One region of the Planococcus sp. TJ-302 genome, then DNA from elsewhere that is predicted to be linked to it. Evidence: riboswitches for the same ligand, from Rfam matches in the RefSeq annotation. Region 1 holds a riboswitch; each other region holds the start of a gene.

Region 1 (4,190 bases):
CTTTTCCCATGAAGCCAATATTGCTCCAGATGCGGGAAAAAGTGACCTGGATGTTGCGGTCTGCAAGCACCAACTCTGCACCGGTGTCTTTGGCGGACTCAATGCCTTGCAGCATTTCCTGCCCCGGCTTGATGCCGAACTGGTCAGCCAGACGGTTCTGGAACGAGGAGATCGCCAAGTTCATCAGCAGCAAGCTGGATTTCTTTTCTTTGATGACTTTGAAAATATCGGTTTCTTTCCACTTGCTCTTATCAGTCACCGACTGGTAGCGCTGGGCGTCCAGCTCAATGCATACCGAATCCGGCCGCTCCGCTTCAATGACTTCTTTGACCTGCACCGCGCTTTGGCGCGAAACGTGTGCTGTACCGATGAGAATAATTTCCCGGCCGTCGATGTACAGGCGCGTTATATTTTCTTCATGCATGGATTTACTTCCTTCACAGAACCTAATTTCCCTCCGCCGCAAGGCGCAAAGACTGTCTATTTCAATAATGAATCACATCGCCGAAAATATCAACTATTGTCGCGTCATAACCCGGTTGCGTTGAACGTGTTGCCGTTGCGCAGATCGCCATGTTCAAAACCTCTATAGAACCAGCGCTTGCGCTGCTCCGAAGTGCCGTGCGTAAAGCTTTCCGGAACGACATAGCCGCGTGACCGTTGCTGGATGGTGTCATCGCCTACCGCACTGGCAGCCGTCAATGCCTCTTCCAAATCTCCTTCTTCAAGGAGGTCCATGCCTTCTGCGTGGTGCGCCCAGACACCCGAGTAGTAATCCGCCTGCAATTCAAGCTTCACTTGGAGCTCATTATAATCTTCCTCGCTCAGCTTATTGCGCATCGGCTGCACTTTGCCCATGGTACCAAGGAGGTTTTGTACGTGATGCCCCACTTCATGCGCAACGACGTAAGCCATCGCAAAATCGCCAGGTGCCTGGAATTGGGTCTGCAATTCTTCGTAGAAGCTCAAGTCAATGTAGAGTTTCTGGTCGCCGGGGCAATAAAATGGCCCAACCGACGCACCCGCTGTGCCGCATGCCGAATCAACGCTCTCTGTGTAAAGCACCAAGGTCGGCTCCTCATATTCCAAGCCCTCTTCCGCGAACACTTCAGTCCATACCTGTTCTGTATCCGCAAGAACGACTGACACGAATTCCGCCAATTCCTCTTCTTCTTGGGATGCCACATATGGTTCATTTGACTGCGATCCGCCGCCCATCGTATCCAACATTGCACCCGGATCCCCTCCAAGAAAAGATACCAACAAAACAATAAGCAAGCCGCCGATGCCGCCTCCGGCAATCAGGCCTCCGCCACCTCTTCCTCTTCTATCTTCAACGTTGCCGCTGCCTGCTCTGCCCTTCCATTTCATCTATTTCCTCTCCTCGCCATTCACTTTTTATAAGCTATACCCCATTCGGTACCGCTTTTAATCCATTTCAATCGAGGCGGTAAATTAAAAATCGCTCTCTTAAATCGCCTTCCACTCCCGGCAGTTCAACTTCCTGGAACTGTTTAAATCCTGTGCTATGCTCCAAATAGCCGATGTAATCCTCTGACGGAAAGAATAAGATCAGCTCGACATTCCGCAGCGAACGTTCCACGGACTTCAGGATATTATTGATGACCGTGATGAAAATCTGAACAGAAAATGGGTTAAAAAAATAGAATTTATTGTCGTGGGGATGAATTCGGTATTGTTCAGCGAGTGTACAGACAAAACGGATCCGCCCTTTTGCCGCTGGCCGCTTTTGCACGTAGGACTCCAGGTTTTCACAGGCTTGTTGGTGAAGGCCCTGATCCATTTCGACCCCGGTCGATGCCGCGCCGACCAAATGGTGCACCAAAAAGTTGAGGCGCCCTTTGCCGGAGCCGAAATCGACGAACCTATCTTCCGGGGATAAAGGATAGCTATTGAAAAGTGTCTCGAGCAGTTCATATGGTGTCGGTTCGTAGCGATTGTAATGGAAGGTATCATGGAACCCCTGCTGTATGCCTGAAGTATGGATATTCAGGTCGTGATCGTATTGCCGTTCGTCCATCAAATCTCCTCGATTCTTATAAAATAGTGCCTTGCATACTTGCAATTAAAGCAGGAATTTGGTAAAGTCTAGCTAATTCAATAATTTCTTGCTCCGCTTTTTCGGAGTGAGGATAGAGGCGCAAAAACCATCAGTAGACAGCTCGAGGATGATGAGATCCGATGACAGCTGCTGAAAGGGGAATTTGCCGAAGTGGCCAGGCGCTCATTGCCGATGTTGCTGGGTCTGCATTAAACAAATGCAGGACTGTCATATAGGAGACTATATGGAGGGCTATCTGACGCATGGATTGAGCGCTTTACACGCTAATCCTATCGCAGCAACGAGACCCTTCGTTGCTGCTTTTTTGTTTTTCCGATACGCTTGCCGCCTCTGATTACGCACGATCAACGCAGCAGCAGACAATAGAACACACAAAAAAATGAGAAAAGGGTGGTATTTATGAATTTCGGACAAGTAGTGACAGCAATGGTGACGCCATTTGACGCAAGCGGTGACATCGATTTCCCCGCAACTGCAGCCCTAGTGGAACATTTAATTGAAACCGGGAGCGATGCATTGGTGGTAGCAGGCACTACCGGCGAATCGCCGACTTTATCGGAGGACGAAAAGATCGACCTCTTCAAGTTTGTCGTCGATACTGTCCAAGGCCGCATTCCAGTCATTGCAGGAACCGGCTCAAACAATACACGCGCTTCAATCACGTTGACGCACGGTGCAGAAGAAGCGGGCGTTGATGCCATTATGCTGGTGACACCATATTACAATAAACCTTCACAAGAAGGCATGTTCCAGCATTTTCAAGCGATTGCAGCCGCCACTCATCTGCCAGTCATGCTATATAATATTCCTGGGCGCAGCGTCGTCAATCTGTCAGTCGACACCATTGTGCGCTTAGCCGCAATCGACAATATCGTCTCCATCAAAGAAGCAAGCGGGAGCCTTGATGCCGCAGCCGAGATCATTGAACGCACACCCGATACGTTCAGTTTATACAGCGGCGATGACGGCTTGACCTTGCCGCTTCTTGCAATTGGCGGAACAGGCATCGTATCTGTAGCTGCCCATATCATCGGCCGTGAAATGCAAGTGATGATTTCCAGCTTTAAAGCCGGCGACACGGCAAAAGCCGCGCAGCTTCACCGCACACTTCTGCCGGTCATGAATTCGTTATTTGCTGCACCGAATCCAGTTCCTGTTAAATCAGCATTAAACTGGGCTGGTGTAGCAGTGGGCGGCGTACGCTTGCCGATGATTCCGTTGACGGAACAAGAAACACTGACGTTACAAGAAACTTTAGCGCCCGTAGTAAAAACGGCCGCTACACAATAATAAAAAACCCGCTGAAGCAAAGGCTTCAGCGGGTTTTTTGCATCAAGTTTCAGCAGTTAATTTTTTAAAGGCTTGTTTCAAGCTGCCGCCAAGTGCCAGCTGCCGGACATCGACACCTAAATGCGTAATCGTCTGGGCAATTTCTGGCCGGATACCGGTCAGAACAGCGTGCACACCGATTAATTTCAGCGACTCAGTCAACATGATGATTTGTTGTGCCACCATGGTATCCACTTTCACGACACCCGATAAATCGATGATTAACGTTGAAACGTCCAAATTGCCGACTGACATGAGCGTTTTCTCCAGAATGTGTTCTGCGCGGTCCACTTCGATTGCCCCGACAAGAGGCAAGATCGCAATTTCGTCATTGACGGGCACGACTGGCGAAGACAGCTCCAAATACTCCGTGCGCGCTTCCTTAAGATTTTTTTGATACGAATTGATGTACGCGAAACTATAAGAATACGCCGCATGGTCAAGCAGGCTATGGAAAAATTCCATGACCTCGAAAAGCACTTCAAGTTCTATGCCTTTGTATACAGCTTCCGACTTGATAACTTTCCCGATATGCTTGCGGTAAATATTCGTTTCCGCTAAAGCGCTATCGAGCTGCATGCCTTCTTTCAGGAAATAATTCCCGGTGGCATGGCCCCATTCAGCAATCTCATCGTAAGCCTGTTGCGGATCAAGGAAATTCGTGATGGATTTGCCGATCAATCCAATCAGCCCTGAACGGAACTCGATAACCGCCTTCAGCAACTCTCCATAGCCTGCAACATCTGCCGGGCTGGCATCTTTTAATGCCTCTTCCTGG
Region 2 (4,190 bases), 290 kb from region 1:
CAGTCGGCAGCAAAGCTGGACAACAAGATGCCCGATTCGTATGTATAAAGAGCGTCCGTATCCGGTATGGCGCTCGCCAAATCCAATGCGCCGCGGCCTTTGTCCGACGTTTCCACGCGGTGGAAATTGGCGCTATGGGTTTGCTGGGCGCAAACGAGATCATTCATGCTGCTATTGACTGATGTTGTAAGAAGTGCCCGGTTTTCGGCAATCTTAGCAGGATCCATGCATGCGTGGAGCGCCATATTATTGGCTTCCGGTGCTTCTTCGTTCTTCATCGTAATGCCTGCAAGAAACTTGTTGTCGTCCGTATAAATAATCGATTTCATCTTCGCACCTCTTTTCAACAATTTTACCAGGGCTCTGAAAAAACTTACTGCCTTTCCTAAAATATATAGCAGCAGCGGCCAGAAGCCAACCAAAAAAGGAAAGTACGCTTTGCAGCGCGCTTTCCTTTTTGCTACTCGGAACTTTCACAAATGGCTTTGATGTTTTCCAAGGTATGGGAGGCAGAGTTCCGGCTCAGCCGTTCGTAGATGATCCGGTCGGTGATTTTTCCGAACAAGTCATCCGGGATATAGCTTTCGATTTCAAAACTGACCTCTGTCCCAGAGTCTCTCGTAACGTAATAGCTGGATTGTCTGGCATTGAAACTGCCGCTCATCATGCCCGTCCATTTGGCGGTGCTGTCGGTGATTTCGCATTCTGTGACTTGAATGGTTTCAGGGAAATGCATGCCCATGATGGCATACTCGGCTTCAACGACGGTACCGACCTCACCGTTGCCATCAATTTTTTTCGGAGAAGCCAGATTGTTGTAGAAATGTGCCCAATTTTCAGGATTGATGGTGTAGCGAAAAACTTTTTCAAGTGGAGCATTGATGAAGATGGTCTGTTTCGTGTGAGCCATGCGTTCATTCGCCTCCTGGAATGCAAGATGATTTCTGCTTTCATTATACAACGAAGAAATCATTAAACTTCTAATTTATCGGAATATTTAAATAAATTATTATGGTGTATATGGGATGTGTGGGCAAATTGGCATTCCGTGGCAAATCAATTATGCTAATCAGATAAGAAGTGAAATTAATGAAAGCGGTGGCGTTGATGGATCAGGTGATACAGGAAAAGTTAAAAGAAATCGAAGAACAGTTTCAAGTGAAAGTGCTGTTTGCGGTTGAGTCCGGCAGCCGGGCGTGGGGATTTCCGTCAACGGACAGTGATTATGACGTCCGTTTCGTCTATATTCATCAGCCGGAGTGGTATTTGGCCATCGACCCGCAAGGCATCGGCGAGAAGCGGGATGTCATTGAAATGCCCATTAGCGACATGCTCGACATCAGCGGATGGGAAATTACGAAAGCTTTGCGGCTGTTCCGTAAAAGCAACCCGCCATTTCTAGAGTGGATGTACAGCGAAATCCGGTATTACGAGGCCTATTCGTTCAAGGAGAAGTTAAAAGGGCTGGAAGATGAAGTTTTTTTCCCGAACGCGAGCCTCCATCATTACTTGAACATGGCCAAAAACAATTACCGAACCCATCTCAGTAAAGAGGAAGTAAAGATAAAAAAATATTTTTACGCATTGCGTCCGGTCTTGGCAGCCACTTGGATCAAAGAGCGCCAGACCATTCCTCCGATTGATTTTTATGAGTTGATGGAAGCGCTTGTGCCCGAAGGAATTTTGAAAGAAGAAATTCTCGATTTATTGGAGCGCAAGAAAGCGGGGGAAGAGCTGGACCTGGAACAGCGGATTCCTGCGATCCATCATTTCTTGGACAGTGAAATTGAAAGGCTGGAAGCTTATGCAAAAACATTGCCGCCGCGCATTGGAGACCCGACAGATAAGCTTGATTCATTATTTAGGGAGACTTTAGAGCAAGTATGGAAATAATTGCGCAAACAAAAGGCAGACCATCTTTAAAAAAGCCGATTCGCTTTTTTCAGTCCTTTGGTTTGGAAGGTGAAATATTTTTATGCTTTCATTTAAAACAAGCATAATAATAAATTTGGATATTCGCTTAATTACTACAACTACTTTTTCTTTGAATAGTTTTGATTGATGATAAGGCGCGGAAAAAGAGCTCAGAACAGAATTTGGAGCGGCGTTGACAGGAAAAAAGTAATAATGTAGACTATGAAAAACAAGTGAATATGACCTCACTTTCCGGTGAGGTAGAGGCGCGGAATTTATTAGTCCATAGAGGAGTTTGAGAAACAAGGATGCTATGGAGAAGGGAAGACCGCCGAAGTTTGTAATATTTCTCATTATTACTTGCTGGGTCTGCAGTGAATAATTGCAGGACTGCCGCATTGGACTTCCCAGTCTTTCGCGGTGTGCTATCTCGATACGGGAAAAGAGGATTTAGGGCAACTATGCATATAGCGATCTGAGTCTATCTCAGGTCTTTTTTTGTACATAGCTGCCCTTTTTGGCCTATTCAGAATTATTTTACTTAAAACACAAAGGGGGAGAATGAAAAGATGAAAAAGAAATCAGGATTGATGTTAACAGCCGTGCTGTCACTGGGCATGTTGCTTGCGGGATGCGGATCGGAAGAAGACGCAGCTTCAGGCGGAGGTTCAACCGAAGAAGGCGGGACGTTTAAAGTAGGGATGGAAGCGGGCTACGCGCCGTTCAACTGGACGCAGAGCGATGATTCCAATGGCGCTGTGAAAATTTCCGGCAATGCGGAATACGCGGGCGGCTATGATGTGGAAATCGCGAAACAAATCGCGGAAGGTCTCGGAAAAGAATTGGAAATCGTCAAAACGGAATGGGACGGCTTGGTCCCAGCACTGAACTCCGGCAAAATCGATGCCATTGTGGCGGGCATGTCGCCGACAGCGGAACGCAAAGAAACCATCGATTTTTCCGAGCATTATTACACATCGGAATTGGTGATGGTTGTGAAAAAAGGCGGCGAATTTGAAGGCGCGAGCGAGCTTGCTGACTTCAGCGGCGCGAAAATAACGGCGCAATTGAATACGTTCCATTATACGGTTATCGACCAAATTGAAGGGGTTTCCAAAGAGACGGCAATGGAAAGCTTCCCAGCAATGCGGGTAGCGCTTGAGTCGGGCATGATTGACGGCTATGTTTCAGAACGCCCGGAAGCGGTCAGCGCTTCAGCAGCGAACGAGAATTTCGCGATGGTGGAATTCACAGAAGGCTTTGAGACTTCAGAAGATGACACGGCAGTAGCTGTCGGCTTGAAAAAAGGCAGCGAGTTTACAGAACAGATCAACGAAACATTAACTGGCATCTCAGAAGAGCAACGCCAGGAAATCATGGATACGGCTATTCAAAACCAACCAGCTGCCCAGTAAAAGTTTAGGCGGTGCCGGCTGCAGCTAAATGCAGCCGGCTTTAAATTTTTTTAGGAGGAAAACCATGAGTCTTGAGTGGGTTATCACCATACTTACAAATAACTGGCCAATGTTCCTGCGCGGAGCAGGGATGACATTGCTGATTTCCATCATCGGCACGTTGATCGGTGCCGCAATCGGTTTGATTATCGGCATTGTCAATACAGTTCCGATGCCGGAGCGCGGCGTGAAGCGTTTGTTCCAGAAAACGATCAATTTCTTGCTGTCCGCGTACGTGGAATTTTTCCGCGGCACGCCGATGATTGTTCAGGCAATGGTCATTTTCTACGGCTCGGCGATGGCTTTCGGCATTGATATGGATGTCTTTACGGCGGCGATTTTCATCGTCTCCATTAATACGGGCGCTTATATGTCGGAAATCGTCAGGGGCGGTATCATTTCTGTCGACAAAGGACAGTTCGAAGCGGCACAGGCAATCGGCATGAATCATTTCCAGACAATGATGAACGTCGTCATGCCGCAGGTAGTGCGCAACATCCTTCCGGCAACCGGCAACCAGTTTGTCATCAATATCAAGGACACCGCCGTATTGAACGTTATCGGCGTCACGGAATTGTTTTTCCAGACCAAGTCGGTGTCGGGCAATAATTTCCGGTATTTCGAATCGTTCTTCATCGCCTGCGTCTTGTACTTTGTCATGACATTCACCATCACGCTCCTGCTGCGCAAGCTTGAGCGCAAAATGGCAGGGCCGTCCAATTACAGCATGATCGGCGGCTTGCCAATGCAAGTGGTCACGGCAGAAGACACAGAACATAAAATCAAAGAATAAGAAATCCGCAATAGCAGAAGAGGAGACCT
Region 3 (4,190 bases), on a different contig from region 1:
GGTTGAATGAGAAAATCGTGTAACGCATAGACCAAGCGATGATAACTGCATAATAGGTGGATATGACAAATGAGACAAATACTGCCCACCAGCCCAGCCACTCCATTTTCTTGCCGCCCATTCTAAAGAATGATAACGGTGCGGATCCACGGTATTTATGCCCAATGGTGAATTCTAAAATTAGAATTGGTATCCCTGCGGTCAACAGAGCGAATAAGTACGGTATAAAGAATGCTCCTCCACCATTTTCATAGGCTACATATGGAAAACGCCAAATGTTCCCCAAACCTACCGCCGAGCCGACTGCCGCTAAAATAAAACCGGCGCGTGTGCCCCATTGCGAACGTTCCATTTTTCTTCCCCCTTTTTTGTCTTCTTCCATTTTTCTTACAGAAAAATAGGAAGTTTGTTTATTTTCAGATTATTGACTAATCTAAAATTAGTATAACTATGGGTTCCTCTAAAGTAAAGATAATTCCGGAAAAAATTTCTTAAAAACTATTACTGCAATAATAAAAAAGCAGAGATCCAAGATCTCTGCTTTTAAAACCACTAGCTATTTGCTTGTTTTTCTAAAATTGTAGTTCGTTTTGACCATACAAGGAATAATACTGCTAAAATGACTATGACTGTCAGTAGCGACCATAGAAGTGAACCTGTAAAACCTATTACGATGTAGCCGACCGCTGCTATAGCAGCTGCAGTCAATGCATAAGGCAATTGAGTCAACACATGGTCCATATGGTTGCTTCCTGCACCGGTAGACGACAGAATAGTTGTATCGGAAATTGGTGAACAATGGTCTCCGAACACTGCGCCTGCCAAAACCGCTGCAAGTGCTGGCAGCAATAATTCTGGTGCAGCTTGTGCCATGATATTTCCGGCAATTGGCAGCAAGATCCCGAAAGAGCCCCATGAAGTTCCTGTTGAGAAGGCCATGATTCCTGCAAGTACGAAAAGCAGCACAGGAAGGATTTCAATCGGCATATTGCTTTCAGTAACAAAATCAGCCAAATACAGTCCTGTCTCCAATGCACCAATCAAATAACTCAACGACCATGCAAAAATCAAAATCAGCACAGCTCCAAGCATAGAACGGATGCCTTCAAAGATGCCTTTTCCAACCCAAGACGCTTTTGCTGTTTTATTGTGTTTAAATTGGCGAACGTACAATAGGATGGAAGAAATCGCACCCAATAAACCGCCGGCCATCAAAGAAGCAGGAACATCCGTGTTTTCAAAAATTGCCCAGATATCCAAGATCTGCCCTGCATTCTGGTAACCGGTCCAAATCATTGCCCCGATCGTTCCTGCAACCAGCAAGATGATTGGCAAAAGCAGATCAGTCACACGGCCGTGACCATGGACCGGGAAGTCTTCTTTCATCTCCCCAGGAATTGTTTTCTTGGCATCGAATAGTTCGCCCGTTGTAATAGCGCGTGTTTCGTGTTTTTTCATAGCACCGAAATCGACATCGCGCACTGCGACGAAAAAGACGATTGCCAATGCTGCGACTACGTAGAAATTCATCGGAGCCATCCAGATGAACGCTTCAAGCGCAGACATCTGAACAAAAGTCTGTGCCGACAAGATGCTGGCGATGATTCCGATGATTGCCGCTCCCCAGCTGGAAACAGGCGAAATAACACAAACAGGTGCAGCCGTTGAATCGATGAAATAAGCAAGTTTAGCGCGTGAAATTTTGTAGCGGTCCGTAATCGGACGTGCTACTTGGCCAACTGCCAACGCATTGAAATAATCATCGATGAAAATGACCATTCCGAGCACGACTGTCAGCACTTTTGCGCCTCGGCGTGTTTTGATGCGTTCAGATGCCCAATCGGCAAATGCCATACTGCCGCCCGACAGGCTGACAAACGCGGTAATGATTCCGAGCAAAAACAAGAACAGCAGGATAAAGACGTTATAAGCGTTGAACCCCCCGTCCCAGAACGTGATGGCAAATGAATTGAAGATTTCCGTAGCGGCTTGTACCGGCGCGAAAGAAGTCAAAATGAACGCCGCAGCGACAATCCCTGCGCCAAGCGACAACAGTACACGTTTTGTCAGCAGGACCATGACGATTGCCACGATTGGCGGCAAAATCGAAAAAATAGTGTTTTCCATGTTAAATTCCTCCTTTTTTAATAGGATGGAAGAGAAAGTAAGAAAAAAAGGCTGATTGTTCCCAATGGATACAATCAGCCTTCTACAATTCGTCTGTGTGGTAAAACATCAAACAACCCTGTAGCTCTTCGTCTATGCAAAACACAGACGACAGTGACATTCTTGTTCAGAATGACCCCAGCCTCTTTTTCAGTGACAGCTGAAAAAGAAACTTCGGCAAAACCCCCTTTCGTATGCGAGCAACCATGTCATACCCCCGCACCCTACTGATAAGCCTTGCAGCCTCTACCCATCGATATTGAATTCATTAAAAGCATAGCGCACAATATTAATGAAATCAAATGAATTTCAACTCCGAATATTCACTCATTTCACCGGTTTAGTGCGGAAAAATTGGCTAAAGACATCGCGCAGAAATTCCGGCATGAAATACGTTTTCGGAGCACGCTTCAGCTCCGGGAAAAAATAGCCGAACGTGAACATATCTAGTGTGATCAAGTTGAACATTTCATCATGCCGCGCGCGGCGGCCGCCAATGTGCAGCTCATGCCCGACCAATGAAAAGTTGACGCGGACCATGTTGCCGAAAACCGCCCCTCTGAAACCCATCCCTTTCAATTCGATATTCGGCCAGTCAGCGTTCAACGATTGAAGAAAGATTTCTTTCAGTTCTGCACCACTCAACTCGATCATGCACAAATTGATCGGATGCGGCAACATCTTATGGAAATCGTAACGCGTTGTCTCGCCGAGCGGCATATCTTCCATGAACAACCCAGCATTGAACAACGCACAATCCGCACCGGAGTATTCCAGCATCGCTTGGCCGAAAAGTTCAGCAAGTTCTGAGTCTTTGAACCACTCTGCCTTTAAAGGCTTGTCGTTGTAAAAGACCGGTTCGTTAAGCTGCATTTTGCCCTCCTCAATGAGCATGTCATTGAACCCTTCATCATTGCTGCGCTGATCGGCCGTTTCAATCAGCTCTGCTTCCCGCTCCCCCGTAACTGGGTCGATTGTGATATGGCCTATAAACATGCCGAACTTCCCGGCAGCACCGAGCAGCGAATCATTGATCATTTTCCCTTCGTGGAAAATATGGTGGGTATGCGCGCCAAGGATGATATCCAAGTCGCTGCACATTTCTGCAAGCAGCTCATCTTCCCTGATACCAAGATGCGAAAGGCAGACGATAAAATCGACGGTCCCCTTCAGCTCTGCGGCGGCTTCAACAATGGATTGCTTAGCATCTGACACCGTCCAGCCAAGGCGCTTGTAAAAAGGCGTGAATTCCGCAGTCGCCCCGACCAACCCGATTTTCCGGCCCTCCGCAGTCGAGACGACTGCGGAGGGTTTTGCCCAAGACGGACGGCGGCCTTCAGCGGTGAAAAGATTTGATACCACCACATCAAAATCAGCTTGTATATATAACTCGTCCAATTCTTTTTTCGACAAAGTAATGCCTTCATTGTTCCCAATGGTCACTGCATCATAGCCAGCATCGTTTAGAAGATCCACATTGCCTTTCCCGGCAGTCCCTTCACTAAAAGGGTGCGAACGGTCAACATGGTCGCCGATATCCAAAATCAAGCATGTATCGCCCGCCTCCTCATGCCAGCGCTTGCGTTCATGCAAAAAGGCACGGATCTCCGGCCAATGTGAAAAATGGCTGTGGAGATCATTTGTATGATAAATATGAATAATTTCCCCCATGTTCTGCACCTCTTTAAATACTGAATAATCCCTCATAAATCGAACGCAAGCCAAGGATCAGCAACGCTAGCCGCAAAATGACGACAAGCGTCTCCGATTTTATCTTTTTGTTCAATGACGCACCAATCTTAGCTCCGATGTACGCCGTAGGCACAATCGCAAGTGTATAAATCCAAGGCACATTGCCTAGCGAAATATGCGTGATTGAATTGATAATGGAAGATAAGAACACCATCAACATTGACGTACCAACCGCGACATGCGGCGGGAACAAGAACAGTAGGATCATAGCGGGCACCATAATGGACCCTCCACCGATGCCAAATAGCCCCGATGCGAAACCGACGCCGAAC

Evidence for each region. Region 1 has a riboswitch for lysine ahead of dapA (4-hydroxy-tetrahydrodipicolinate synthase). Riboswitches for the same ligand answer to the same signal wherever they lie in the genome.
Region 2: linked by a shared signal. The riboswitch ahead of AC4EHB_RS10575 (transporter substrate-binding domain-containing protein) and the one ahead of dapA (4-hydroxy-tetrahydrodipicolinate synthase) in region 1 are both predicted to bind lysine.
Region 3: linked by a shared signal. The riboswitch ahead of AC4EHB_RS14835 (Na+/H+ antiporter NhaC family protein) and the one ahead of dapA (4-hydroxy-tetrahydrodipicolinate synthase) in region 1 are both predicted to bind lysine.

Annotation. Positions count from the first base shown of each region.
Region 1 is NZ_JBZDOI010000001.1:1,885,468-1,889,657, forward strand. Features, by position in the region: gene AC4EHB_RS09190 (TraB/GumN family protein) at 1-424, opposite strand, end outside; gene ypfJ (KPN_02809 family neutral zinc metallopeptidase) at 529-1,371, opposite strand; gene AC4EHB_RS09200 (class I SAM-dependent methyltransferase) at 1,439-2,041, opposite strand; lysine riboswitch at 2,147-2,325, shown strand; gene dapA (4-hydroxy-tetrahydrodipicolinate synthase) at 2,483-3,373, shown strand; gene AC4EHB_RS09210 (STAS domain-containing protein) at 3,416-4,190, opposite strand, start outside.
Region 2 is NZ_JBZDOI010000001.1:2,180,381-2,184,570, reverse strand. Features, by position in the region: gene pgeF (peptidoglycan editing factor PgeF) at 1-329, opposite strand, end outside; gene AC4EHB_RS10585 (SRPBCC family protein) at 461-910, opposite strand; gene AC4EHB_RS10580 (nucleotidyltransferase domain-containing protein) at 1,108-1,893, shown strand; lysine riboswitch at 2,168-2,350, shown strand; gene AC4EHB_RS10575 (transporter substrate-binding domain-containing protein) at 2,484-3,329, shown strand; gene AC4EHB_RS10570 (amino acid ABC transporter permease) at 3,394-4,161, shown strand.
Region 3 is NZ_JBZDOI010000004.1:35,677-39,866, forward strand. Features, by position in the region: gene AC4EHB_RS14830 (sodium-dependent transporter) at 1-352, opposite strand, end outside; gene AC4EHB_RS14835 (Na+/H+ antiporter NhaC family protein) at 553-2,127, opposite strand; lysine riboswitch at 2,241-2,423, opposite strand; gene AC4EHB_RS14840 (bifunctional metallophosphatase/5'-nucleotidase) at 2,494-3,837, opposite strand; gene AC4EHB_RS14845 (sulfite exporter TauE/SafE family protein) at 3,851-4,190, opposite strand, start outside.